DNA from 2 places in the Pedococcus soli genome. Region 1 is predicted to be linked to the other one. Evidence: predicted binding sites of a transcription regulator. Region 1 holds the regulator's gene; the other holds the start of a gene.

Region 1 (11,771 bases):
TCGGAGGACGCCTCGGGGGCGAGGACGTCGACCCGCAGGCCGTGCTCCTCCGCCGCCTTGGCGGTCGCCGGCCCGATGCAGGCGATGACGGTCGACGGGTGCGGCTTGCCGGCGATGCCGACGAGGTTGCGCACCGTCGAGGACGACGTGAAGACGGCGGCGTCGAACTGGCCGCCCTTGATGGCCTCACGGATCTCAGCGGCGGGCGGAGCGGCACGGACGGTGCGGTAGGCCGTGACGTCGTCGACCTCCCAACCCATCTCGACCAGTCCGGCGACGAGGGTGTCGGTGGCGATGTCGGCGCGGGGCAGGAAGACCCGGTTGATCGGGTCGAGCACCTCGTCGAAGGGGGGCCAGTCGGCGAGCAGGCCGTTGGCGGACTTCTCCCCCGACGGCACCAGGTCGGCGACGATGCCCCACTCGCGCAGCGCCTCGGCGGTGACCCCGCCGACGGCCGCGACCTTGAGCCCGGCGAAGGCGCGGGCGTCGAGCCCGAACTCCTCGAACTTCTCGCGGACGGCCTTGACGGCGTTGACCGAGGTGAAGCCGATCCACTCGTAGCGACCGGTGACCAGGCCCTTCACCGCGCGCTCCATCTGCTGGGGCGTGCGTGGCGGCTCGACGCTGATCGTCGGGACGACCTCGGCGGTGGCGCCGTAGGACTCGAGGCGGGAGATGGTCGAGCCGGACTGCTCCTTGGTCCGCGGGACCAGGACGTTCCAGCCGAACAGCGGCTTGGTCTCGAACCACGACAGCTGCTCGCGCAGGGCGACGGTTGAGCCGACGACGGCCAGGGCCGGGAACTCCACGGTCTTCATGACCTTGGCGACCTCACCGAGCGTGGTGACCCGGGTCGACTGGCGGATCGTCGTACCGCGCTCGGTCAGGGCGACGGGGCACGACTCGGACCGGCCGGCGGCCAGCAGCTTGGCCAGTGCGCCGGTGAGGTCGTCGGGCGCGCCGAGCAGCACCACGGTGACCGACTCGGTCGCCGAGGCGGACCAGTCGACGCTCCGGTCGTTCGCCGCGATCACGTGCACGGCCGGCGAGCTGCTCGAGGTGAGCGGGATGCCGGCGTAGGCCGGGACCGCGGAGACGGCGCTGACACCGGGGACGACGTCGAAGCCGATGCCGGCCTTCTGGCAGGCCAGCGCCTCCTCGGCGAGGCCGTTGAAGGTGGCCGGGTCGCCGTCCATGAGGCGGACGACGAGCCCGCCGTGGGCGGCCTTGGCCGCCTTGACGACGAGCTTGGCACGCATCGCGTGCGTCAGCGGCTGGCCGTGGTCGCCGTGACCGGCGTCGACGACCTCGACGTCCGCACGGCAGTGACGGGCGACGACGTCCTCGCGGGCGACCTGGTCGATGACGACGACGTCGGCCTTGGCGAGGAACTCGATCGAGCGGACGGTCATCAGGCCGGCGTCACCCGGGCCGGCGCCGACGAAGGCGACACGACCCGGCTGGCGGGTGGGCTTGGTGGTGGGCTGGGTGCGCGTGGGGCTCACGTGGCACGCTCCGTGCTGTCGTTTTCTGGGCGGCGGTCGGGGGCGGCGAGCGGAGTAGCTCCGTTCGCCCCGGGTGGGTCGGGGGGCTGGCCGGGGCCGGACGGGCGGTCGCCCGTCGGGTCCGGGCCCCCGGTGTCAGCCGGTGGTCGTTCCTCGGGCCCGCGCAGCACGTCGGCACCGTCCTCGAGGAGGACCTCGGCGAGGCGGTGTCCGAGCGCGGCGGCGTCGTCGACGGGGCCGACGACGGAGCGACGGAGGTCGACCGAGCCGTCGACCGCGCCGACGAACGCGCGCAGCGACAGCTCGAGGCCGTCCTCACCCTCGACGACCTCGGCGAGCGCGCCGATCGGGGCGGAGCACCCCGCCTCGAGCCGGGCCAGCACGGCCCGCTCGGCGGTCACGCAGGCGCGGGTGTCGGCGTGGTCCAGGACGGCCAGGGCCGAGCGCGTGGCGTCGTCGTCCTCACGGCACTCGACCGCCAGCGCGCCCTGACCGGGCGCGGGCAGCATCTGCAGCGGGTCGATCGACTCGGTCACCTCGTCCAACCGGCCCAGCCGGGCCAGGCCGGCGCGCGCGAGCACCACGGCGTCGAGGGCACCGTCGTGCACCATGGCGATGCGGGTGTCGACGTTGCCGCGGATGTCCTTGAAGGACAGGCCCATCCCGAGGGCGGCCAGCTGCGCGACCCGGCGCGGGGAGCCGGTGCCGACGACGGCGCCCTCCCCCAGCTCGCCGAGGGTGCGGCCCTCCGAGGCGACGAGGACGTCGCGCGGGTCCTCGCGGACCGGGACGGCGGCGATGGTCAGGCCCGGCTCGGGGGCGGTGGGCAGGTCCTTGAGCGAGTGGACGGCGAAGTCGACCTCGCCGGCCAGCAGGGCGCGGCGCAGCGCCGCGGCGAAGACGCCCGTCCCGCCCAGTGTCGAGAGCGACGCGGTCGAGGTGTCGCCCTCGGTGACGATGGTGACGAGGTCGACCGTGTGGCCCAGGGCGCGCAACCGGTCGGCGACCCACGACGACTGCGTCGTCGCGAGCGCGCTGCGCCGGGTGCCGAGACGCAGCGTGAGCGGGCGGGTGGCCGGCTGGGAGCCGGTCGCGTATGCGGTCGTGGAGCTCACGGCATACCTCCCCGCTCGGGCGGCACGGACATCGTGGCGGCCTCGCCGGGGCGCAGGTCGAACAGCTCGCGCAGGGCCTGGGCGTACCCGTCGCCATGACCGCCCACGGCGAGCTCCTTCACGCGGACGGTGGGGGTGTGCAGAAGCTTCTCGACGATGCGGTGCACCGCGAGCTGGACCTCGGCCCGCTCGGTGTCGTCGAGGTCGGGAAGGCGCTGGTCGAGGCGCGAGAGCTCACCGGCGACGACGTCGGCGGCGTGCGAGCGCAGGGCAGCCACCGTCGGGGCCACGGTCTCCGCCGCACGGGAGGTGAGGTACGCCGCGACCTCGCCGATCACGAGGTCGGCCACCTGTTGCACCTCGCTCGAGGTCTCGCCGCCGGACAGGTCGGCACCGAGGGAGGCGAGCCCGGCCAGGGTCACACCGTTGAGGGAGTCGACCTCGGGGGCGACGTCGTGCGGCAGGGCCAGGTCGACGTACGCCTGGGGACGACCGGCACGCAGCACCTGGGCGTCGGCGGCACCGGCGAGGTCGACGACTACCCCGGTGGAGCCGGTGCAGGAGATGACCACGTCGGCGCCGGCGAGGGCGCGGTGGAGCTCGTCCAGGGGACGCGCCTTCGCCCCGGTGCGCTCGGCCAGCCGCGTGGCCTTGGACAGCGTGCGGTTGACGATGGTGAGGGAACGCACGCCGCGCCGGGCCACCGTGGTCGCCGCGAGCGAGCTCATGCCGCCCGCGCCGACGACGAGCACGTCGAGGCCCCCGAGCGAACCCAGCTCACGCTCGGCGCGGGCCAGCCCGGCCTCGACGAGCGAGACGCTGACCGAGTCGATCCCGGTCTCGGTGTGTGCCCGCTTGCCCACCCGCAGCGCCTGCTGGAAGAGGGTGTTCAGGGACGGCCCGGCGTGCCCGGCGCGCTGGGCCTCGCGCAGCGACGTGCGCATCTGGCCGAGGATCTGCGCCTCGCCGACCGCCATCGAGTCCAGGCCGCAGGCGACCGTGAAGGCGTGGGCGATGGCCCGGTCCTCGTAGTGGACGTAGAGGTGTTCGCGCAGCTCGTCGCGCGACACCCCGGTCACCTCGGTGAGGGCGTCGGTGAGGTCCGTGACGGCGCCGTGGAAGGTGAGCGACTCGGCATACACCTCGGTGCGGTTGCACGTGGACACCACGGTGACCTCGGAGAGGTTGTCGCGGGCGAAGAGGTTGGCCGCCAGGGCGGAGCGCCCGTCGGCGTCGAGGGACATCGACTCGAGGAGGCTCAGCGGTGCGGTGTGGTGGGACAGGCCCAGGATGACCAGGCTCATCGCGACACCGCCTCGGCCACGGCGTCGAGGGCCCCCTGGGCTGCCAGCGACTTGCGCTGCTCGTGGAAGGCGAGGATCTGCAGCTCGGTCGAGAGGTCGACCTTGCGGACGTCGACGCCCTCGGGCACGACGAGCACGCACGGTGCGAAGTTGAGGATCGAGCGGACCCCGGCAGCGACGAGCTGGTCACACACGGACTGGGCCGACGCGGCCGGGGTCGCGATGACCCCGATGGCCAGGCCCTGGTCGGTGACCAGTGACGGGAGGGCCTCCATCGGCTGCACCGGGAGGCCGGCGATCTCCTGCTCGTGCAGGACGGTGTCCTGGTCGAGCAGGGCGACGACGCGGAACCCCCGCGTGGCGAACCCGCTGTAGGCCGCGAGCGCGTGCCCGAGGTTGCCCATCCCCACGATGGCCACGGGCCAGTCCTGGGTGAGTCCGAGCTCGCGGGAGATCTGGTAGGCGAGGTGGTCCACCTCGTAGCCGACCCCGCGGACGCCGTAGGACCCCAGGTGCGACAGGTCCTTGCGCAGCTTGGCGCTGCGGACCCCCGCGGCAGCCGCGAGCTCCTCGGAGGACACGGACGTGATGCCGCGTTCGGCGAACCCCGTCAGGGCGCGCAGGTACTCCGGCAACCGTGCCACCGTGGCGTCGGGTATGCCCCGACGAGCGCTCGGGTCGGCAGACAACGTCTTCTCCGGCTCCTTCAGTTCATGCAAGGTCCGCACCTGGCTGACGCGGGCTGCGAACCGAGATTACGCCTTTGTGAACCGATGCACAAAGTCACAAGCAGCCGTCTCACGCGCCGCGTGAGCCACGTCACCACGGGCCCTCACGGCACCCTCGCTCAGGGCTGCAGGGCGGCGCGCAGCCGGGTCTCGTCGACCCGCCAGTAGTCGTGCTGCCGCCCGTCGACGAACGTCACCGGGATCTGCTCGCCGTACTGCTCCATCAGGGCCGGGTCGTCCAGCACCGAGTCCTCGCGCCACCCCACCCCCAGGTCGGCGGCGACCCTGGCGACCACGGCCCGGGCGTCGTCGCACAGGTGGCAGCCGGGCTTGCCGAGGAGTCGGATCCGCGGCGCGACGGCCCCGTCGGTCTCTGCGTGGTCGGGCACGTGACCAGCGTATGCCGCGTGCCGGGGTTCCGGTCGACGCGAGGGTTACCCGTCGGTACGTGAGTTGCCCTGCGACGGGCTCCGGGTGCGTCCGGGTGTGGTGGAGGTCTCCTGACAAACGCCGTGATTTCGGCAAAACTGTCCGGTCAGGAGGTTCCCCCTATCTGGATGCGCCCACGTCGCCGTGCCGCGGACCCGTTCGCGGGGCTGCGCGCTGCCCTGGGCACGGACCCGTTCGGCGGCCTCGTCCCGGCCGCGGCAGGGGTCGGACTGGCCGGACACGGCATGGGCCCGGCGACGCAGCGGTTCCTCGACCAGCTCCGGGTCGCCCTCAGCGTCGCCGGTGGCGAGACCCTCGACGGCTCGGGTGGTGGCCGCGGGGAGGACTCCGGTCCGGCGGCGCGCGCCGGGTTCGGTCCGGGCGAGGCGCCCCAGGACTTCGAGCGGATCAGCGCCCTCGTCGAGCTGGCCCAGCGCGGCGATGCCGAGGCGTTCGGGATGCTCTACGAGCGCTACGTCGACGTGGTCTACCGCTACGTCTACGTCCGCGTCGGGGGCCAGCAGCTCGCCGAGGACATCACCTCGGAGACGTTCCTGCGGGCCCTGCGCAGGATGGACTCCTTCTCTTGGCAGGGCCGTGACATCGCGGCCTGGTTCATCACCATCGCCCGCAACCTCATCACCGACAACGCCAAGTCGGCCCGCTTCCGCATGGAGGTGACCACGGCCGACATGCTCGACGCCGACCGGCGCGTGGACGCCCCCGACCAGGAGGTGCTCGACCGGCTCCGTGACGAGCGCCTGCTCACCGCCGTCAAGAACCTCAAGCCGGAGCAGGCCGAGTGCGTCGTGCTGCGCTTCCTCCAGGGGCTCACCCTCGCAGAGACCGCCAAGGTCCTCGGGAAGTCCGAGGGGGCGGTCAAGCAGCTCCAGCTGCGGGCCGTCCGTTCGCTGCACCGGGAGCTCGCCGATGTCGCGCTCTGAGCGGTCGATGACGCCCGGGCCCGGCCCCGTGCGGTCCGCCCGGTTCGCACGGGTTTCCCTGCGTAACTTCCGCCCCTCCGCGTCGTTCTCAGCACGTAAGACCGCGACCGAGCTGGGGAGGGAGGTGTCGGCATGGCAGTCCTGAACCGTTCGGCAGATCGTTTCCAGCGTGCGCTCGAGGGAGAGCACCCCGACGACCCGCGCGTTCGCGCCCTCCTCGAGACCAGCCACCAGCTGCTGTCGGTCGGCGCCGTCGCTCCCGGGCCCGACGCCGAGTTCGTCGCCGCCCTGCGCGAGCGCCTCATGGTCGAGGCGCGGTCCCTGCCCGCCCCCACGCCGGCCGCGGCCCGCGCCGCGACGGCGCGAAGGGCCGCCGCCCGCACCGCCCCCGTCGTGGTCGTCGTCGGTCGCGGGCTGCCGCGGGCCCTGGTCGGCGCCGCGGCCTCCGCCCTCCTGGTCGGTGGCATCGTCGGCGTCGCATCGCGCTCGGCCGTGCCCGGCGAGTCCCTGTACCCGGTGAAGGGCTGGCTCGACGGGGTGGCCGTCCGACTGGCGACCAGCGACTTCCAGCGCGGGACGACGTACCTCGGACAGGCCCAGGAGCACATCTCCGACAGCCGAGACCTGGCTGCTCGCACCGACCCCGACGTCGGCGACATCAACACCGCCCTGTCCGCTGCCGCCGACTCGGTGCAGGCCGGCCAGCGGGCCCTCGACCGCGACTACGCCGCCACCGGCAACCCGCAGGCGCTGCTCGCCCAGCGCGACTTCACCGACCGGGCGCTGCCGCAGGTCGACGCGCTCCGCGACGAGGTCCCGCTCGGCTCCCGCGCGTCGCTCGACCGGCTCGAGGCGCTGCTGCGGGACTCCCAGGTGGCCACCGCCAGGCGCATCGCCGCCTGCGGCGGGCACTGTGGTGAGGTGCTGCGGACCAGCCTCCAGCCGTCGTCCCTGCCGAACGTCACCAGCACCGCGAGCTCCACGTCCGGCCCGGTCCGCTCGGGTTCGTCGAGCTCCCCGGCGACCGCCGGTGGCGGCGGCATCACCGTCCCCGACGCCCCGGTCACCGGCGGCGCAGGTGGCGCAGGTGGCGTCGGCGGCAACGGGCCGGCTCCCGGCGCGACCGCGGGCACGGGCGGGGCAACCATCGGTGGCGGCGGCGTCGGGGCCACCCTGTCGACCCGTGGCGCGACCGCGACCCTGCCCACGATCAGCGCGACCCTCCCCCTGCCGTCCGCGACGGTGACGGTCCCGCTCCCCTCGGCCACGGTCGGGACCGGCGGCATCACCGCGACGGTCCCGGGGTCGACGCTCGGCCCGGTGACGCTCCCCGGGTCGACGATCAAGCTCCCCTGACCCGCTGACCCGCTGACCCCCTGGGCGCGGCTGCACGGCCGCCACTGTCGCGACGCCACGCACCTTCTCGCGCACGCTCTGCAGGCCCCTCCCGGGGGCAGTCGGTCAGAAGAAGACCGAGCGGCGCTGCATGAGCAGCGAGTACAGCGTCTGCTGGATCGTCTCGCGCACCTGGTCGGTGAGGTCGAACACGAGCATGGGGTCGTCGGCCGCACCCGGTCCGAGGTCGGCGGTCTCCACCGGGCGCCCGAACTCGATGATCCACTTGCTGGGCAGCGGGATCAGCCCCAGCGGACCCAGCAGCGGCCACGTCGGCGTGATCGGCGCGTAGGGGGCGCCGAAGAGCCGGGCCACGGCCTTCATGTTGCCGATGATCGGGTAGATCTCCTCGGCCCCGACGATGGAGCACGGGATGATCGGCGCACCGGTGCGCAGCGCCGCCGAGACGAACCCGCCACGGCCGAAGCGCTGCAGCTTGTAGCGCTCGCTGAACGGCTTTCCGACCCCCTTGAAGCCTTCGGGCCAGACGCCGCACAGCTCGCCGTTGGACAGCAGCCGCTCCGCGTCGGGGTTCGCCGCGAGGGTCGACCCCGACTTCCTGGCGACCTGCCCGACGACGGGCGTCTGGAACACCAGGTCGGCGCCGAGCATGCGCAGGTGGCGGTGGGCCGGGTGCTCGTCGTGGACGGCGACCTGCGTCATCAGTGAGTCCATCGCGATGGTGCCCGAGTGGTTCGCGACCACGAGGCCGCCACCGGTCGCCGGGATGTTCTCGATGCCGCGCACCTCGACCCGGAACCACGACCGGTAGAGCGGGCGCAGCACGGGCAGGTAGAAGTGGCGGGTGAAGTCCTCGTCGAAACCGAACTCGTCCACCGCGTAGTCGCCGGTGATCCGCCGGCGCAGGTAGGACAGCATTGCGGCGAGGTGCCGCTCGACGTCATCGGGCGAGACCCCGGCGGCCTCGGCCGCCACCCGGATCGCGGCGATGCCGGCCGTGAGCAGCTCCTCCACCCCGGGCGCGATGCTGCGGGAGGTGCGGTCGGGGGTCGGCACGACGAGCTCCGGGGGCAGCACGACCTCGTCGGGCACGGCCTTGAGCACCCGGGTCGGGCGGGTCGCGCTGGACGCTGCCGACTTCTTGGCGGTCCGCGCCCTGACCGGTCGTCCGGTGCGGGCCCCGGACCGCGCCACCGCCTTGCGGCTCGGGACGGCCTTGGCGACCGGACGCGGCCGGTGCTTGCTCGCGCTCGACGCGGTCGCGGTGGCCCTGGCGGGAGCCGTCGGCGCGCTCGCGGTCGCGGGTGCGGGTGCGGGTGTCACCGCCGTCTCGGGGGCGGTGGTGCGGGTCGTTGCAGCGGGCGCCTGGATCAGGGGGGTGCTGCGGCGGCGCGCGCGCTCGCCCGAGGCACGAGCCGCCCCGGCGGCCAGGGCACCCCGGCGGGGCGCCGCCGTCTTCGCGGCGGACCTCGTGGACGCCGACGACCTCTTGGCGGCCGCGGACTTCGTGGTCGTGGACTTCCTGGCCGCGGACTTCCCGGCCGTCGTCTTCGCGGCGGACCTCGTGGTCGCCGCCGACCGCTTCGCGGCCGTGGTCCGCGTCGCCGCGGTGGCCTTCTTCGTGGGCTCGCTGGTCGCCATCAGTCGTTCCTCCCTGCCGCCCACACGTGACCGATCGCCGTCGCGGCAGAACCGGCCACACCGGACACGGCCGCCCCCAGGGCCGCCCCCCCGGGCAGGGCCGAGCCGATGCCGCGGACGTAGTCGGCAAAGGCCTCACGGGTGGTGAACGCGGGTTCGAACCCCAACACCTCGCGCATCCGGCGGGTGTCCAGACCTCGACCGTAGGCGAGGAACTGGATCTGGTCGCTGCTGAAGTCGGCCAGGCCCGAGCGCTTGACCAGGAGGCCGAACACCCCGGCAGCCGGCATCGGCACGGGGAGCACGGGACGCCCCGCCATGCCTGCCGCCTGCGTGACGGTGATGATGCCGTCGCCCGAGATGTTCGTGATGCCGGCGGCCGGGCCGGTCGTGGCCAGCAGCAGGGCGCCGACGGCGTCACGCTCGTGGACGAACTGCAGGCGCGCGTCATACCCGAACGGCACCGGCACGACGGGCAGGGCGAAGTAGTCGGTCAGGGAGGTGCGGATGCCAGGGCCGATGATGTTGGCGAACCGCGGCATGGAGATCTCGACGTCGGGCCGGCGCCGCGAGAACCCGCGCACGTACCCCTCGACCTCGACCGAGTCCTTGCCGAAACCGGCCCGGGGCAACGCCTTCGGGCCCATGTCCTCGGTGAACATCGCGGGGTCACGGGGGCTCGAACCGTAGACGGCTGCGGACGACTTCACGACGAGCCGGCGGATGCTCGGCGCCTTCTGGCACGCAGCGAGCAGCTGCATGGTGCCGATGACGTTGATCTCCTTCTGGGAGGTCCGTCCGCCGGCGTGCGTGGGCGTCGCGATGACGTTCATGTGGACGACGGTGTCGACCTCGGACTGCGCGATGATCTTGCCGATCATCGGGTTGCGGATGTCGGCCCGCACGAACTCCGCCCGACCGATGTCGTGCGGGGGCGGGATGACGTCGACGCCGATGACCCGGGAGACCGACGGGTCCTGGGTGAGCTGCCGGGCGAACTGGCCGCCGAGGTAGCGGGAGACGCCGGTCACGAGGACGACATCAGCCATGGCCACCTCCCCTGGATCTCGCAGTCACGAACTGGTGCGGTCACGAGCCGTCCCACTCCTCGCAGCCGATGCCACCCTATCCAGCCGGGCCCGTCCGTCGAGGGGTGCGTCCTCGTCGTGGACGCGGCGCTCGTCACACTCGGGGCGCCGCGAGGGGGCGTGGGCCCGCGGACCACCCGGCCCCCCGGCCGCGGACCGGACGGCGCGTCCGGGCAGAGCAAAGGCCCCCGCGCTGCGGGGGCCTTCGATCACTTCTTGTTGCGACGCTGGTGGCGGGTCTTGCGAAGCAGCTTGCGGTGCTTCTTCTTCGCCATCCGCTTGCGGCGCTTCTTGATGACAGAGCCCATGAGTGTCCTTGCGGTCGTGGTGTGTTGCCGGACGGGGCAACGAACCAACGCACCACGCCGAACAGTGGTGGCCACTCTAGCGGCCCGACACGTCCCACCCAAACTCGCCCTCTGCGCGACCCGTGGCGGGGATCCGACGCGACCACGACGGCAGTCCGCCACGCAGGCCGAGTAACCCCACGTCAGGGGCCTCGTTGACAGGGCGACCGGGTCACAGAGGACCCGCCCGTCCGCAGGAGATCCCGTGAAGACGTCCCGCACGCACTCGATCGCCATGGGGGTGTGCCTGCTGACCGCGGCCGCCACCGCCCTCCCCCTCTCCTCCGCGGCGGGCGCCCCCGCCGCCGTCCCCGACGCCGTCGGCTCGCCGACGCTGCCGGCACTCGGCGACACCGTCGACGCGCTCGCCAGGACGCTCGACACCCGGGCCGTGGCCCGTCCCGTCGTCCCGACCACCGCCGCGAAGAACGCGTTGAGCGCGATGCTCGCCCGCAGCGGCGCCGGTGCGCGTGCGACCTGGGACGAACGCTTCGGGACCCTGCGGTCCCTGCGCGGGTCGCAGCCGCTGACGGCGCCCGCCACCGGGTCCGCCGTCGCCGTGGCCCGCGGCTGGGTGCGGTCCAACGCTCCGGCGTTCGGGCTCACCGCCGGCCAGGTCGACGGCCTCGCGGTCGTGCGCGACCACACGCTCCCCGGCACGGGGACGCACGTCGTGGACCTCGTGCAGACCACCGCCGGGGTGGCCGCCGCCCGGGGCGGTCGGCTCAACATCGCGGTCACCCAGGACGGTCGGGTCCTCTCGTATGCCGGTGACCCCACCCCCGGCGCGACCCTCACGGGCGGCTGGGTGCTGGGTGAGACCGGCGCCCTGCTGCGGACCGCCGGCGTCCTCGCACCCGGGACCGCCTTCACGCCGAAGGCGGACGGCAGGCAGGCCGGGTACACCACCTTCGCCCGGGGACCGTTTGGCGGCCCGTCGTACGTAAAGAAGGTCACGTTCGGCACCAAGGCTGGCCCCGTCGCGGCATACAAGGTGTACTTCCTCAAGAGCACGACGCAGGCCTGGGAGGTCGTCGTCGACGGCACCACGGGTCGGATCCTCTACCGCACCAGCGTCGTCCAGCACGCGGAGGACCCCCAGGGCACGGTGTACGACAACCACCCGGGGGCCGCGAAGGGCGGCACGCCCCGACAGCAGTCGTTCGGGCCGACGGCCCAGTCCCCCAAGGGCTGGGTGGACCCGACAGGACTCGTCGGCACCGGTGTGACGACGTACGGCAACAACGCCGACACCTACGCCAATTGGTCGAACTTCCTTGCGCCTGTTGACAATGCGCCCCGGCCGGTCGCTCC
Region 2 (11,771 bases), 930 kb from region 1:
GGAGTCGGTGTCGTTCAGCGCGGCGGTCGGCTCGTCGAGGATGAGCAGCTTCACGTCCTTGGCCAGGGCCTTGGCGATCTCGACGAGCTGCTGCTTGCCGATGCCGATGCTCCGGATCGGGGTGGCGGGGTCCTCCTGCAGGCCCACCCGCGCGAGGAGCTCCAGGGCTCGTTGTCGCGCGGCGTTCCAGCTGATGACCCCGGCCCGGCTCTGCTCGTTGCCGAGGAACAGGTTCTCCACGATCGAGAGCTCGGGCACGAGCGCGAGCTCCTGGTGGATGATGACGATCCCCGCGGCCTCGCTCTCGCGGATGCCCTTGAACTCGCAGGGGCTCCCCTCGAACTCGATGTCGCCCAGGTAGGTGCCGTGCGGGTAGACCCCGGACAGGACCTTCATCAGGGTCGACTTCCCGGCGCCGTTCTCGCCGCAGATCGCGTGGATCTCGCCGCGCTGGACGTCCAGGCTGACGTCCGAGAGTGCCTTGACTCCCGGGAACTCCTTGGTGATGGACCGCATCGACAGGATGGGGTTGGTCATCGGCATGCCTCGTCGCATCGTCGGGTGGGACCGCGCGGTCCCGGGAGAGGTGCTGGGCGGAACCCGGTGGCAGTGGCTGCATGGTGCCGCTGCCACCGGGTGGCCCGGGGAGTGCCGGTGGCAGCGGCGGAGACGTGCCGCCGCCACCGGGCCTCAGTGGTGACCGGCTACTTGAGCTGGTCCTCGGTGTAGTACTTCGCGTCCAGCAGGACCTTCGAGACGTTGTCCTTGTTGACCGAGACCGGCTCGAGCAGCTGGGTCGGCACGGTCTTGACACCGTTGTTGTACGAGGACGTGTCGTTGACGGTCACGGTCTTCTTGTCGGCGATCTCCTGGATCATCTTCACCGTGGCCTGCGCCAGGTCACGGGTGTTCTTGAAGACGGTGGAGTACTGCTCGCCCGCGAGGATCGACTTGACCGACTCGAGCTCGGCGTCCTGCCCGGTGACGACCGGCAGGGTCTTTCCACCGCTGCCGTAGCCGCTGCCCTTGAGCGCCGCGATGATGCCGCGGGAGAGGCCGTCGTACGGGGACAGCACCCCGTTGACGTCCTTGTTGGAGTAGGACTTGGTCAGCAGGTTCTCCATGCGCTTCTTGGCGACCGCGGCGTCCCAGCGCAGGGTGGCCACCGTCTTGAACGCGGTCTCGCCCGAGGCGATCTTGATCTCGCCGGCGTCGATCTTCGGCTGCAGGACCTGCATCGCGCCGTTGAAGAAGAAGGTCGCGTTGTTGTCGTCCGGCGAACCGGCGAAGACCTCGACGTTCCACGGCTTCGGCGCGTCGCTGGCCGCGAGCCCCTCGAGGAGGGACTCGGCCTGCAGCTTGCCGACCTTGAGGTTGTCGAACGTCGTGTAGTAGTCCACGGCGTCGGTGTCACGAAGCAGCCGGTCGTAGGCGATCACGGGGATGCCGGCGTCCTTGGCCTCCTTGAGGGCGCCCTTGAGAGCCGTGCCGTCGATCGAGGCGACGACCAGGACCTGGTTCTGCTTGGTCACCATGTCGTTGACCTGGGTGACCTGAGTCGGGATGTCGTCGTTGGCGTACTGGAGGTTGACCTTGTAGCCGGCCGCCTCGAGCTGGGACTTGATGTAGTCGCCGTCCTTGATCCAGCGCTCGGACGTCTTGGTCGGCATGGCGACCCCGATCGTCCCCTTCCCGGTCGAGCCGCTCTTGGCGGCACCCCCGGTGTCGGTCTGGCGACCGCACGCACTCAGGCCGAAGGCCAGGGCCCCGGCCGCTACGACCGCAACGATTCTGCGCACCACTGTGTGCTCCATTCTTGTGCAGGCCAACCTGCCCTTGTGCCGGTTGATCCAGATGTTGTGCGTATTCAGTTGTCCTGCAACGGCTTCCGATCAGGCGAGCCCTTGGGCGAGCCGGTGGTAGGCGTTGTTCCACCGCAGCTCGCGACCGAAGCCGCGCACGGTGGTGTCAGCGTCGATGTGGGCGAGCTCCACGCCCGCCATCTCGCTGAAGTCCTCGAGGTGCTCCCGGTCCAGCGCGGTCGACAGGACCGTGTGGTGGGGGCCGCCGGCCATGAGCCACGACGTGGTGGAGGTGCGCAGGTCCGGCTGCGGGCGCCACACGGCTCGCGCCACCGGCAGCCGGGGAAGGTCCTCGGGGGGCGTCACGACCTCGATGTCGTTGGCCACCAACCGGAACCGGTCTCCCATGTCGGCCATGCCCACGGTGAAGCCGGAGCCCGGGGCAGCGGTGAAGACCAGGCGTACCGGGTCCTCACGCCCACCGATGCCGAGCGGGTGGATCTCCACCGTCGGGCGGGCTGCCGCGATCGAGGGGCAGACCTCGAGCATGTGCGCGCCCAGGATGAGCTCCGCGCCCAGGGCGAGGTGGTAGGTGTAGTCCTCCATGAAGGACGTGCCGCCAGGCAGGCCGCGGCCCATGACCTTGAGCCCGTGCAGCAGGACCGAGGTCTTCCAGTCGCCCTCGCCGCCGAAGCCGTAGCCGTCGGCCATGAGGCGTTGGACCGCGATGCCGGGGAGCTGGCGCAGGCCCCCGAGGTCCTCGAAGTTCGTCGTGAACGCCCCGTAGCCACCCTCGACGAGGAACTGTCGCATGCCCAGCTCGATCCGCGCGGCATACCGCAGCGAGTCGTGCCGCTCGCCGCCCGCGCGCAGGGGCGCGGCCACGTCGTACTCGTCGGCGTAGGTGGCGACGAGCGCGTCGATGTCGGCATCGCCGATGGCGTCGACCACGGTGACGAGGTCGTTGACGCCATAGGTGTTCACTGAGACGCCGAACCGGCGCTCCGCCTCGACCTTGTCACCGTCCGTCACCGCGACGTTGCGCATGTTGTCGCCGAAGCGCACCAGCCGCAACGACCGCACCGCCGCGAGACCGCAGGCCGCCCGGCTCCACGCGGCCACCCCTGCCAGGACGGCCGGGTCGCTGACGTGGCCGGCGACGGTCTTGCGGGTGACCCCGAGCCGGGACTGGACGTACCCGAACTCCCGGTCGCCGTGCGCGGCCTGGTTGAGGTTCATGAAGTCCATGTCGATGCTGGCCCAGGGCAGGTCGCGGTTGACCTGGGTGTGCAGGTGCAGCAACGGCTTCTGGAGCCGCTCGAGTCCGGAGATCCACATCTTGGCGGGCGAGAAGGTGTGCATCCAGGCGATGACCCCGACGCAGCTGTCGTCGCTGTTGGCCTCGAGCATCACCCGCCGGATGGCGTCGGCGTCGGTGAGGACCGGCTTGGCCACGACCTCGGCGATGATGCCGTCGTGACCCGCGAGCGCGTCCGAGATCGTCGCCGACTGGGCGGCCACCTGGGCCAGGACGTCGTCCCCGTAGAGGCCCTGGCTCCCGGTGAGGAACCAGACGTGTGCAGGGGTCGCGGTCATGGTGTGGTGTCCTTCTGTCCGTAGACGTTCTGGTAGCGGTCGTAGAGCTGGGTGACGTCGGCCTGGTCCAGGGGCCAGGTCCGCCCCAGCTGCTGGGCGACGTGAACGGTGCGGGCCACGTCCTCGAGCATCACGGCCGCCTTCACCGCCGCGCGGGCGGAGGCGCCGATGGTGAAGGGGCCGTGGCCACCCATGAGGACGGCCGGCGACCGGTGCCCTCGCAGGGTCGAGACGATGCCGCGCCCGATGGAGTCGTCGCCGATGAGGGCGAACGGACCGACGGGGACGTCGCCGCCGAACTCGTCGGCCATCATCGTCAGGACGCAGGGAATGGGCTCGCGTCGGGCGCACCACGCCGTCGCGTAGGTCGAGTGCGTGTGGACCACGCCGCCCACCTCCGGCATCTCCCGGTACACGTAGGCGTGGGCCGCGGTATCGGAGGAGGGCGAGCCGTCACCCTGGACCACCCGGCCCTCGAGGTCGCAGACGACCATGGCCTCGGGGGTCAGCTCGTCGTAGGAGATGCCGGACGGCTTGATCACGAGAAGGTCGGCGCCCGGGACGCGCGCCGAGACGTTGCCCGCGGTCCACACCACGAGCTGGTTGCGCGTGAGCTCGGCGTGCAGCTCGGCCACCTCGGCCCGCAACCGGTCGACCGTCGCGCGGACGGTGCCGGGGATGGTCGTCATGCCCCCACCGCCCGCCGCTGGAGGGCCCGCAACCGGCGCATCACGTCGGTCCCGCCCCGCCCGAAGTGGTCGTGCAGGGCGCGGTACTCCGCGTACAGCTCGTCGTACGCGGCGGCGTTGGCCGCGATCGGCTCGTATGCCGCGACGCGGCGCCCGCCCATGGCCTGGGCGGCCTTGTGGATGTCGGGGTAGGCCCCGGCAGCCACCGCAGCGTGGATCGCGGCACCCAGGGCGGGGCCCTGCGTGGAGGAGATGACCGACAACGGCATACCGAGGACGTCGGCGTAGATCTGCATGAGGAGCTCGTTGCGCATCAACCCGCCCGCGACGATGAACTCGGTCACGGGGACGCCCGAGTGGGCGAACGTCTCGACGATGGTGCGCGCGCCGAACGCGGTGGACTCGAGGAGCGCCCGATAGTTGTCCTCCGGCCGGGTCGCCAGCGTCTGGCCGACGACCAGTCCCGAGAGCTCGTGGTCGACCAGCACCGAACGGTTGCCGCTGTGCCAGTCGAGGGCCACGAGACCGTGCCCACCGATCGGCTGGCGGGCCGCGAGCTCGGTCAGGTGCTCGTGGACCGAGAGGCCGCGCTCGGCGGCTGCGGCGTGGTACTCCGGCGGCACACCGTTGCCGACGAACCAGCCGAAGATGTCACCGACCCCGGACTGCCCCGCCTCGTAGCCCCAGAGGCCGGGGACGATCCCGCCCTCGACCACGCCACACATCCCGGGGACCTCGCGCAGGACCGCTGCGCTCATGACGTGGCAGGTCGAGGTGCCCATGATGGCCACCATCTGTCCGGTGTCGACCGCCTGGGCGGCCGGGGCGGTCACGTGGGCGTCGATGTTGCCGACCGCGACGGCGATCCCCTCCGGCAGCCCGGTCCAGCGCGCCGCCTCCGCGGTCAGCGAGCCCGCGGCCTCGCCGAGCTGCCCGATCCGGTGGGCCAGCTTGTCCTCGACGAAGGAGGCGAACTCCGGGTTGAGGGCGGTCAGGAACTCGCGCGACGGGTACTCCCCGTCCTGGTAGATGCCCTTGTACCCGGCGGTGCAGGCGTTGCGGACGTAGGTACCGCACAGCTGCCACACGATCCAGTCCGCGGCCTCGACGAAGTGGGCCATCGCGGCATACACCTCGGGGGCCTCCTCGAGGATCTGCAGACCCTTGGCGAACTCCCACTCCGAGGAGATCAGGCCGCCGTAGCGCGGCAGCCATCGCTCGCCGCGCTCCTTGGCGAGGACGTTGATGCGGTCGGCCTGCGCCTGGGCCGCGTGGTGGCGCCAGAGCTTGACGTAGGCGTGCTTCTCGGACGCCCCGGAGGCGGTCTCGCACAGCGGCGTCCCGTCCGAGGTGACGGGGAGCATCGTGCAGGCGGTGAAGTCGGTGGCGATGCCCACGACGCTGCCCGGGTCGATCCCGGCCGCTGCGAGCGCCTCGGGGACCGCGGTGCGCAGGACGTGCACGTAGTCGGTGGGCACCTGCAGCGCCCACTCCGGGGGGAGCTGCTCGCCGCTGCCGGGCAGGACCTCCGAGACGACCCCGTGGGGGTAGGTCGCGACGGCGGTCCCGAGCTCGGCGCCGTCGCTGACCCGGACGACCAGGGCCCGACCGGACAGGGTGCCGAAGTCGACACCGACCACATGGGTCTCCCGGGCTTCCGGCTGGGCCATCGTGAACTCCTCGTCGAGTCGGTGTTAGCGCTAACGCTGTGCAGAAGTTAGCGCTAACACCGCCCTGCATGTCAAGGGTTTCGCTCGAACTTCCCGTCGAGCGAGGTGGACGAACACCTCGGGGGCGACGGCTCGGACGCCGCTCGGACCCTTCGGCAGAGGGCTCAGGCGCGGGCGCGTCGGGCGGTCGAACCCCGCACCACGAGCTTCGGCGGGACGAGGACCGCGCCGTCGCCCGGCTCGCCGTTGATGGCGCCGAGCAGCTCCCGCAGCGCCGCCCTCCCGAGGGCGACGAAGTTCTGGTGGACCGTGGTGAGCGGCGGGAAGAGGTACTCCGCCTCGGGCAGGTCGTCGAAGCCCACGACACTCACGTCCTCGGGCACCCTGCGCCCGGCCTCGGCCATGGCCCGCAGGACCCCGATGGCCATCTGGTCGTTGGCCACGAAGACCGCGCTGACGTCCCGGTCGGCGGCCAGCCCGACACCGTGCCGGTAACCGCTCGAGGCGGTCCAGTCCCCCGTGAGCACCGGCCCCGGCGTCAGCCCAGCGGAGGCGAGCGCCGAACGCCAGCCCTCGAGGCGGCACTCCGCCTGGTACCAGTTGGCCGGCCCGCCGATGTGGGCGATGTGGCGGTGCCCGAGGTCGATGAGGTGCTGGGTCGCCAGCCGCGCACCCTGCGCGTGGTCGACCCCCACGCTGAGCCCGGCCCGAGCCGGGTCGGAGTCCAGCACCACCAGGGGCAGCGGCACCTGGGCCCCGGGGCCGAGGTCCAGCCCGGCGTCGTCCGGGGCGATCATCACCAGCGCCTCCACGGACTCGCCGATGAGGTGCTCGATCGCGTCCTGGGTCGCCCGGTTGCTCGCCTCGGGACTCGTCTCGGACACCGACACGAGGACCAGGCTGTAGCCCTCGGCGCGGGCCGCCGCCTCGAGGCCCACCACGGTGCTGGAGGGCCCGAAGTAGCCGAGCCCGGCGACGACGACCCCGATCGTCCCGGACCGCCTGGTGGCCAGGGCCCGTGCGGCACTGTTGCGCCGGTACCCCAGCTCGTGGATCGCCTCGAGGACGCGGTCACGGGTGGCGGGAGCGACGCTCGGCGACCCGTTGACCACCCGCGAGACCGTCTGGTGGGAGACGCCGGCGACCTCGGCCACGTCCTGGAGGCTCGGGCGACGACGCGGTACCGGCTTCGTCATGGCGCTCCTCGGGGACCGGTCGGGGGACTGGGGGTGGACACGGGCGGGGTCGGTGCCGTTGCCTCGCGGCAGACTCTAGGACCTGCGGAGCCCGCGTCGGCATAACGCCTGCACCGAGGGGCGGTATGGCGCTCCGCGAGCCCCAGCCGGCGCCCGAGAGGGCGTCACCACCACCGTTGGCGATGGGATATGATCGACGCGCCGCGACAGGCCTACCCCGGAGATCAACCGGAGCAGACCGGTCGCGAACGCATGTTGTGCGTGCTTCACGGCCAGGTAGCTCAGTTGGTACGAGCGTCCGACTGAAAATCGGAAGGTCGGCGGTTCGACCCCGCCCCTGGCCACCACGAGGAACCGCCGTCACCCGTGAGGTGGCGGCGGTTTCGTCCTGTCCGAGCCAGTTCGCACGCCCTGCGGGGCTGTGCGTCCTGCTCGCGACGCGCCCGCAACACGGCGGTTGCTGGGCAAAACCAGCACGAATAACTGCCGTTTCGCCCAGCAACTGCCGTTTTGCCGTGTCGTCCGGGACCGGCAGGTCGGCTGGGAAGTCGGCCCAGCGGTCCGGCGGCGGTCCGGCGGAGGTCAGGCGTCGGTGGGTTGGAGCTCGGCGCGCAGCGCGACCAGGTCGTCGCGCAGGCTGGCCGGTGCCGGAGCCTCGGAGCGCAGGGCGTCCTCGAGGGCGTGCTCGATCTGGCGGGCCAGGCGGGAGGCCTCGTCGTACCCGAACGTTCCGGCGGCCCCGGCCACCGAGTGGGCCACCGCACGGCCGGCGTCGACGACCTCGCGCGGGGCGCCGTCCGCGAGCGCAGGCTCGATCTGGTCGGTGCGGGCGAGGTTCGTGGCTCGGGCGCGCTCACGCATCTTGGCCCACATCAGGGCCTCGTCGCTCACGCGGTCCACCCGAGCATGGTGCTGAGCTGGGCCGGCAGCGTCATCGGGTCGAACGGCTTGGCCAGCACCCCGACGACCGGGAGCCCCGACTTCTGGGCGTCCTCGGCGGCCTGGGCCTTGGCGGTCAGCAGCACGACCGGGATGTGGCTGATGGCGGGGTCCTGCGACATCAGCACCGCAGCGGTCGACCCGTCCATGCCCGGCATCATGACGTCCATGACCACGGCGTCGGGCAGCTCGCGGGCGCAGCGGTCCAGCGCCTCCTGACCACCCGTGGCGGTGGTGACCTCCCAGCCTCCGACCATCGACAGGCTCATCTCGGCCACCTCGAGGATCAGCTCGTCGTCGTCGACCACCAGGACCCGCCGCGGGCCACCTGACGGCAGCGCGGGGGTCATGCGGGGAGAGGGACTGATCCCCCGGGTCGGCACATCATGCGGACATAGTGCATCAACCCGAGGTCCCTCGGGGCAACTGCACGCAACATCCTGTCCACACAGCCGATCGACGTCTCCGTCCTACGGGCTGACAAGGAGACCCGACTCAGACCAAAGGGTGCACATCGGACAGTTCGGCTCCTACCATCGAACTCGTTGGTCGCCCGTCACGGATGACATGGCCACGCATCGAGGGAGCGACATGGTGGTAGGGGAGGGACCCTTCACGCAGTGGTCCGAGCGCCCCGTCCTCCAACCCGAGGACCGGGCCCTGGCCCACCGCCTCGGCGTGGCCGTCTACGTCGCCGAACCGGGTGCCGCAGGGCGCTGGTTGCACGCCAGCCCGGCAGTGACCGCCATGATCGGGCTCACCCCCGAGGCCCTCGTCGCCGACCCCGACCTCTGGCTGCGCCACCTGCACCCCGACGACCGCGAGCGGGTGCTCGACCGCGAGTCCCGACTCCAGGTCGACGGCCGCGTCCGCTCCGAGTACCGCATGATCCGTCCCGACGGCCAGATCGTCTGGCTCGTCGACGACGCCGCCATGGCGCGGACGGCGGAGGGCCGGATCGTCCAGGACGGCTTCCTCGTCGACATCACCGACCAGAAGCGGTCAGGGTTCATGCTCGCCGCCCAGGCCGAGCTGGTCGAGGCGCTGGCCGGCCCGACCTCGTTGCCGGAGGTGCTCGCGGGGCTGGCCCGCAAGGTCATGGGTATGGCGTCCGCCCACCGCTGCGTGATCACGGTCAAGGACCTGCCGCAGGTGGTCCACCCCCCGGTCACCGCGACGTTCGTGGGCGCCACCCACTCCTCCCCCATCAAGGGGCAGGACGGCAGCGAGATGGGCTGCGTCACGCTCCACTACATGCCGGGCACGCCGCCTCCCGAGGGCGACCTCGACCTCCCCGAGTGGGCGGCGCAGCTCGCGGCGCTCGCCGTGACCCGGGCCGGGGAACGCGAACGCGCAGCCACGTCGCGCGCCCTGCTGGCCGCGACCCTCGAGTCCACCGTCGACGGGATCCTCGTCGTCGACCGTGACGGCCACATCGTCGGTCACAACGAGCGGTTCGCGTCCATGTGGCGCATCGACCGGGAGGTGATGAACTCCGGCGACGACGGCAAGGTGATGGGCTCGGTGCTCGAGCAGCTCGTCGACCCCGACGGGTTCGTGGCGCAGGTGCGCGACCTGTACGACCACCCGGAGCAGACCAGCTTCGACGAGCTGAGGTTCCTCGACGGCCGGATCTACGAGCGCTACTCCCAACCGCAGCGGGTCGACGGCACGACCATGGGGCGGGTGTGGAGCTTCCGCGACGTCTCGGACGAGCGACGCCTGCAGGACGACCTGCGGCACAGCGAGGCCAACCTCGACATGCTCGTCACCCAGGTCCGCGACTACGCCATCCTCAACCTCGACCCGCACGGGCACGTCATCACCTGGACCGAGGGCGCCCTGCGCATCCACGGCTTCACCGAGGACCAGATCCTCGGGCGCTCCCACGCCGCCTTCTACCCCCAAGAGGACCTGCAGGCCGGCCGTCCCTGGCAGCTGCTCGAGCAGGCCCGCTCGGAGGGCCGCGCGACGGACGAGGGATGGCGCGTGCGCCAGGACGGCTCCCGGTTCTGGGCCAGCGTCGTGCTCACCGCCCTGCGCGACGAGTCGGGCGAGCTGCGCGGCTTCGGCAAGGTCACCCAGGACATCACCGAGCGGCGCAACGCCGAGCTGGCTCTCGCCCGCCAGGCCCGGACGCTCGAGCTGCTCGGGTCGGTGGCCACCGCGTCCAACACCGCGTCCGGCGTCGAGGAGGCCCTGCACGCGACGCTCGAGGCGTTCTGCGACTACGGCGGCTGGCAGCTCGCACACGCCTACCTCGCCGACCACGACACCGGCATCCTCCAGCACTCCGAGTGGTACTCCCAGGACTCGGGGTGCTGCTCCGAGTTCCGCGCCCGCACCGAGATGCTGCCGGTCAGCGAGCTGGGGCTCCCCCGCACCGTCTTCGAGCAGGCCAAGCCCCAGTGGATCGACCGGCTCGACGAGCGCGCCCAGCGGGGCCGCGCCGTCCAGGGCACGGCTGCGGGCCTGGTCTCGGGGTGCGCCTTCCCGCTGATGATCCGCGAGGAGCCGGTCGGCGTCCTGGAGTTCTTCAGCACCGAGATCCGCGAGCTCGACAGCGCGACGATCCAGATCATGCGTCACCTCGGCACGCAGCTGGGACGCGTCGTGGAGCGCGCCCGGGCCGAGCACCACCTCGGTCGCCACGCCCTCGAGCTGCGCCGGCTCTCCAAGCGGCTGGAGACCGTCCTCAACTCCGCCGGCGAAGGCATCTACGGCGTCGACGACACCGACCACGTCACCTTCATCAACGAGGCCGGGGCCGCCCTGGTGGGCCGACGCCGCGAGGAGATCATCGGCCGACCGGTGCAGGTCGTGCTGCGGGCCGAGGTGGACACCACCCCCCGGCGGCTCCCGGCCGGGAGCCAGCCCGACGCCATACCGGGCTCGCAGGGGTCGGCCACTGCGGGGTCGGCCACTCAGGGGCAGGACGGCTCCGCCGCGCCGGTGGCGACGCGCGTCCTCGGGCGGCACACCCGGGCCGACGGGTCCGCGTTCGACTCCGAGTGGATCTCCGCCCCCATCGTCGCCGAGGGGGTCGAGAGCGGTGCGGTCGTCGTGTTCCGCGACGTGAGCGAGCAGCGCGCGGTCGAGCGGATGAAGGACCAGTTCCTCGCGGTGGTGAGCCACGAGCTGCGGACGCCGCTCACGTCGATCCGGGGTGCGCTCGGCCTGCTCGGTGGCGGCGCGGCCGGCGAGCTCCCGGCAGCCGCAGGGCGGATGGTGGACCTCGCGACCGTGAGCACCAACCGGTTGATCCGGCTGGTCACCGACATCCTCGACATCGAGCGCCTCGCGGCCGGCCAGATGGCGCTGTACCCGCAGGCCTGCGACACCAGCGCGCTCGTCGCGGCCAGCCTGCAGGACACTGCGGCGTTCGTGGCCGAGCGGCGGGTGCGGATCGACGCGGAGGGGTCGCCCGCCCGGGTCATGGCCGACCCGGACCGCGCCATCCAGGTGCTCACCAACCTCATCACCAACGCGGTGAAGTTCTCCGACCCCGGCTCGGTCGTCCAGGTGACCACGCGCGAGATCGGGCGGCAGGTCTGCTTCGAGGTCCGCGACCACGGTCCCGGGCTGCCCCCCGACCAGTTCGAGGTGATCTTCGAGCCGTTCCGGCAGGCCGACGCGTCCGACACACGGCGCCACGGAGGCACCGGCCTCGGTCTGGCGATCTGCCGGGGGCTCGTCGAGCAGCACGGCGGACGCATCTGGGGCACCAACCACCCCCAGGGCGGGGCACAGTTCTCGTTCACACTCCCCCTGGCACCAACCGAAGAGATGATTTCCAGCGTTTAGCGACGCTTGGCCCCTGTTGATGCATGAAGATCGGAGGGTGCAGCACCCCGCCCTCGCCAACGTCGACCCCGGTGA

The links. The regulator Rex, encoded in region 1, represses fermentation and respiration genes when NADH is low (regulators of the CRP and FNR family bind a similar motif). The targets are predictions, from matches to a motif close to CTTGTGAANNNNTTCACAAG.
Region 2: araB (ribulokinase) is a predicted target of Rex. The motif match lies at 5,825-5,844, and genes of this name have one in related genera.

Annotation. Positions count from the first base shown of each region.
Region 1 covers NZ_BAAGSF010000004.1:151,734-163,504, forward strand. Annotated here, with positions in the region: gene ACYVKF_RS06745 (bifunctional uroporphyrinogen-III C-methyltransferase/uroporphyrinogen-III synthase) at 1-1,505, opposite strand, end outside; gene hemC (hydroxymethylbilane synthase) at 1,502-2,620, opposite strand; gene ACYVKF_RS06755 (glutamyl-tRNA reductase) at 2,617-3,924, opposite strand; gene ACYVKF_RS06760 (redox-sensing transcriptional repressor Rex) at 3,921-4,613, opposite strand; gene ACYVKF_RS06765 (glutaredoxin family protein) at 4,772-5,041, opposite strand; gene ACYVKF_RS06770 (sigma-70 family RNA polymerase sigma factor) at 5,210-6,025, shown strand; gene ACYVKF_RS06775 (hypothetical protein) at 6,158-7,381, shown strand; gene ACYVKF_RS06780 (lysophospholipid acyltransferase family protein) at 7,487-9,022, opposite strand; gene ACYVKF_RS06785 (NAD-dependent epimerase/dehydratase family protein) at 9,022-10,071, opposite strand; gene ACYVKF_RS06790 (30S ribosomal protein bS22) at 10,320-10,418, opposite strand; gene ACYVKF_RS06795 (M36 family metallopeptidase) at 10,663-11,771, shown strand, end outside.
Region 2 covers NZ_BAAGSF010000004.1:1,079,815-1,091,585, reverse strand. Annotated here, with positions in the region: gene mmsA (multiple monosaccharide ABC transporter ATP-binding protein) at 1-537, opposite strand, end outside; gene chvE (multiple monosaccharide ABC transporter substrate-binding protein) at 705-1,799, opposite strand; gene araA (L-arabinose isomerase) at 1,893-3,398, opposite strand; gene ACYVKF_RS11195 (L-ribulose-5-phosphate 4-epimerase) at 3,395-4,087, opposite strand; gene araB (ribulokinase) at 4,084-5,757, opposite strand; gene ACYVKF_RS11185 (LacI family DNA-binding transcriptional regulator) at 5,922-6,953, opposite strand; tRNA gene ACYVKF_RS11180 (tRNA-Phe) at 7,224-7,300, shown strand; gene ACYVKF_RS11175 (Hpt domain-containing protein) at 7,536-7,853, opposite strand; gene ACYVKF_RS11170 (response regulator) at 7,841-8,242, opposite strand; gene ACYVKF_RS11165 (PAS domain S-box protein) at 8,484-11,696, shown strand; gene ACYVKF_RS11160 (response regulator) at 11,734-11,771, shown strand, end outside.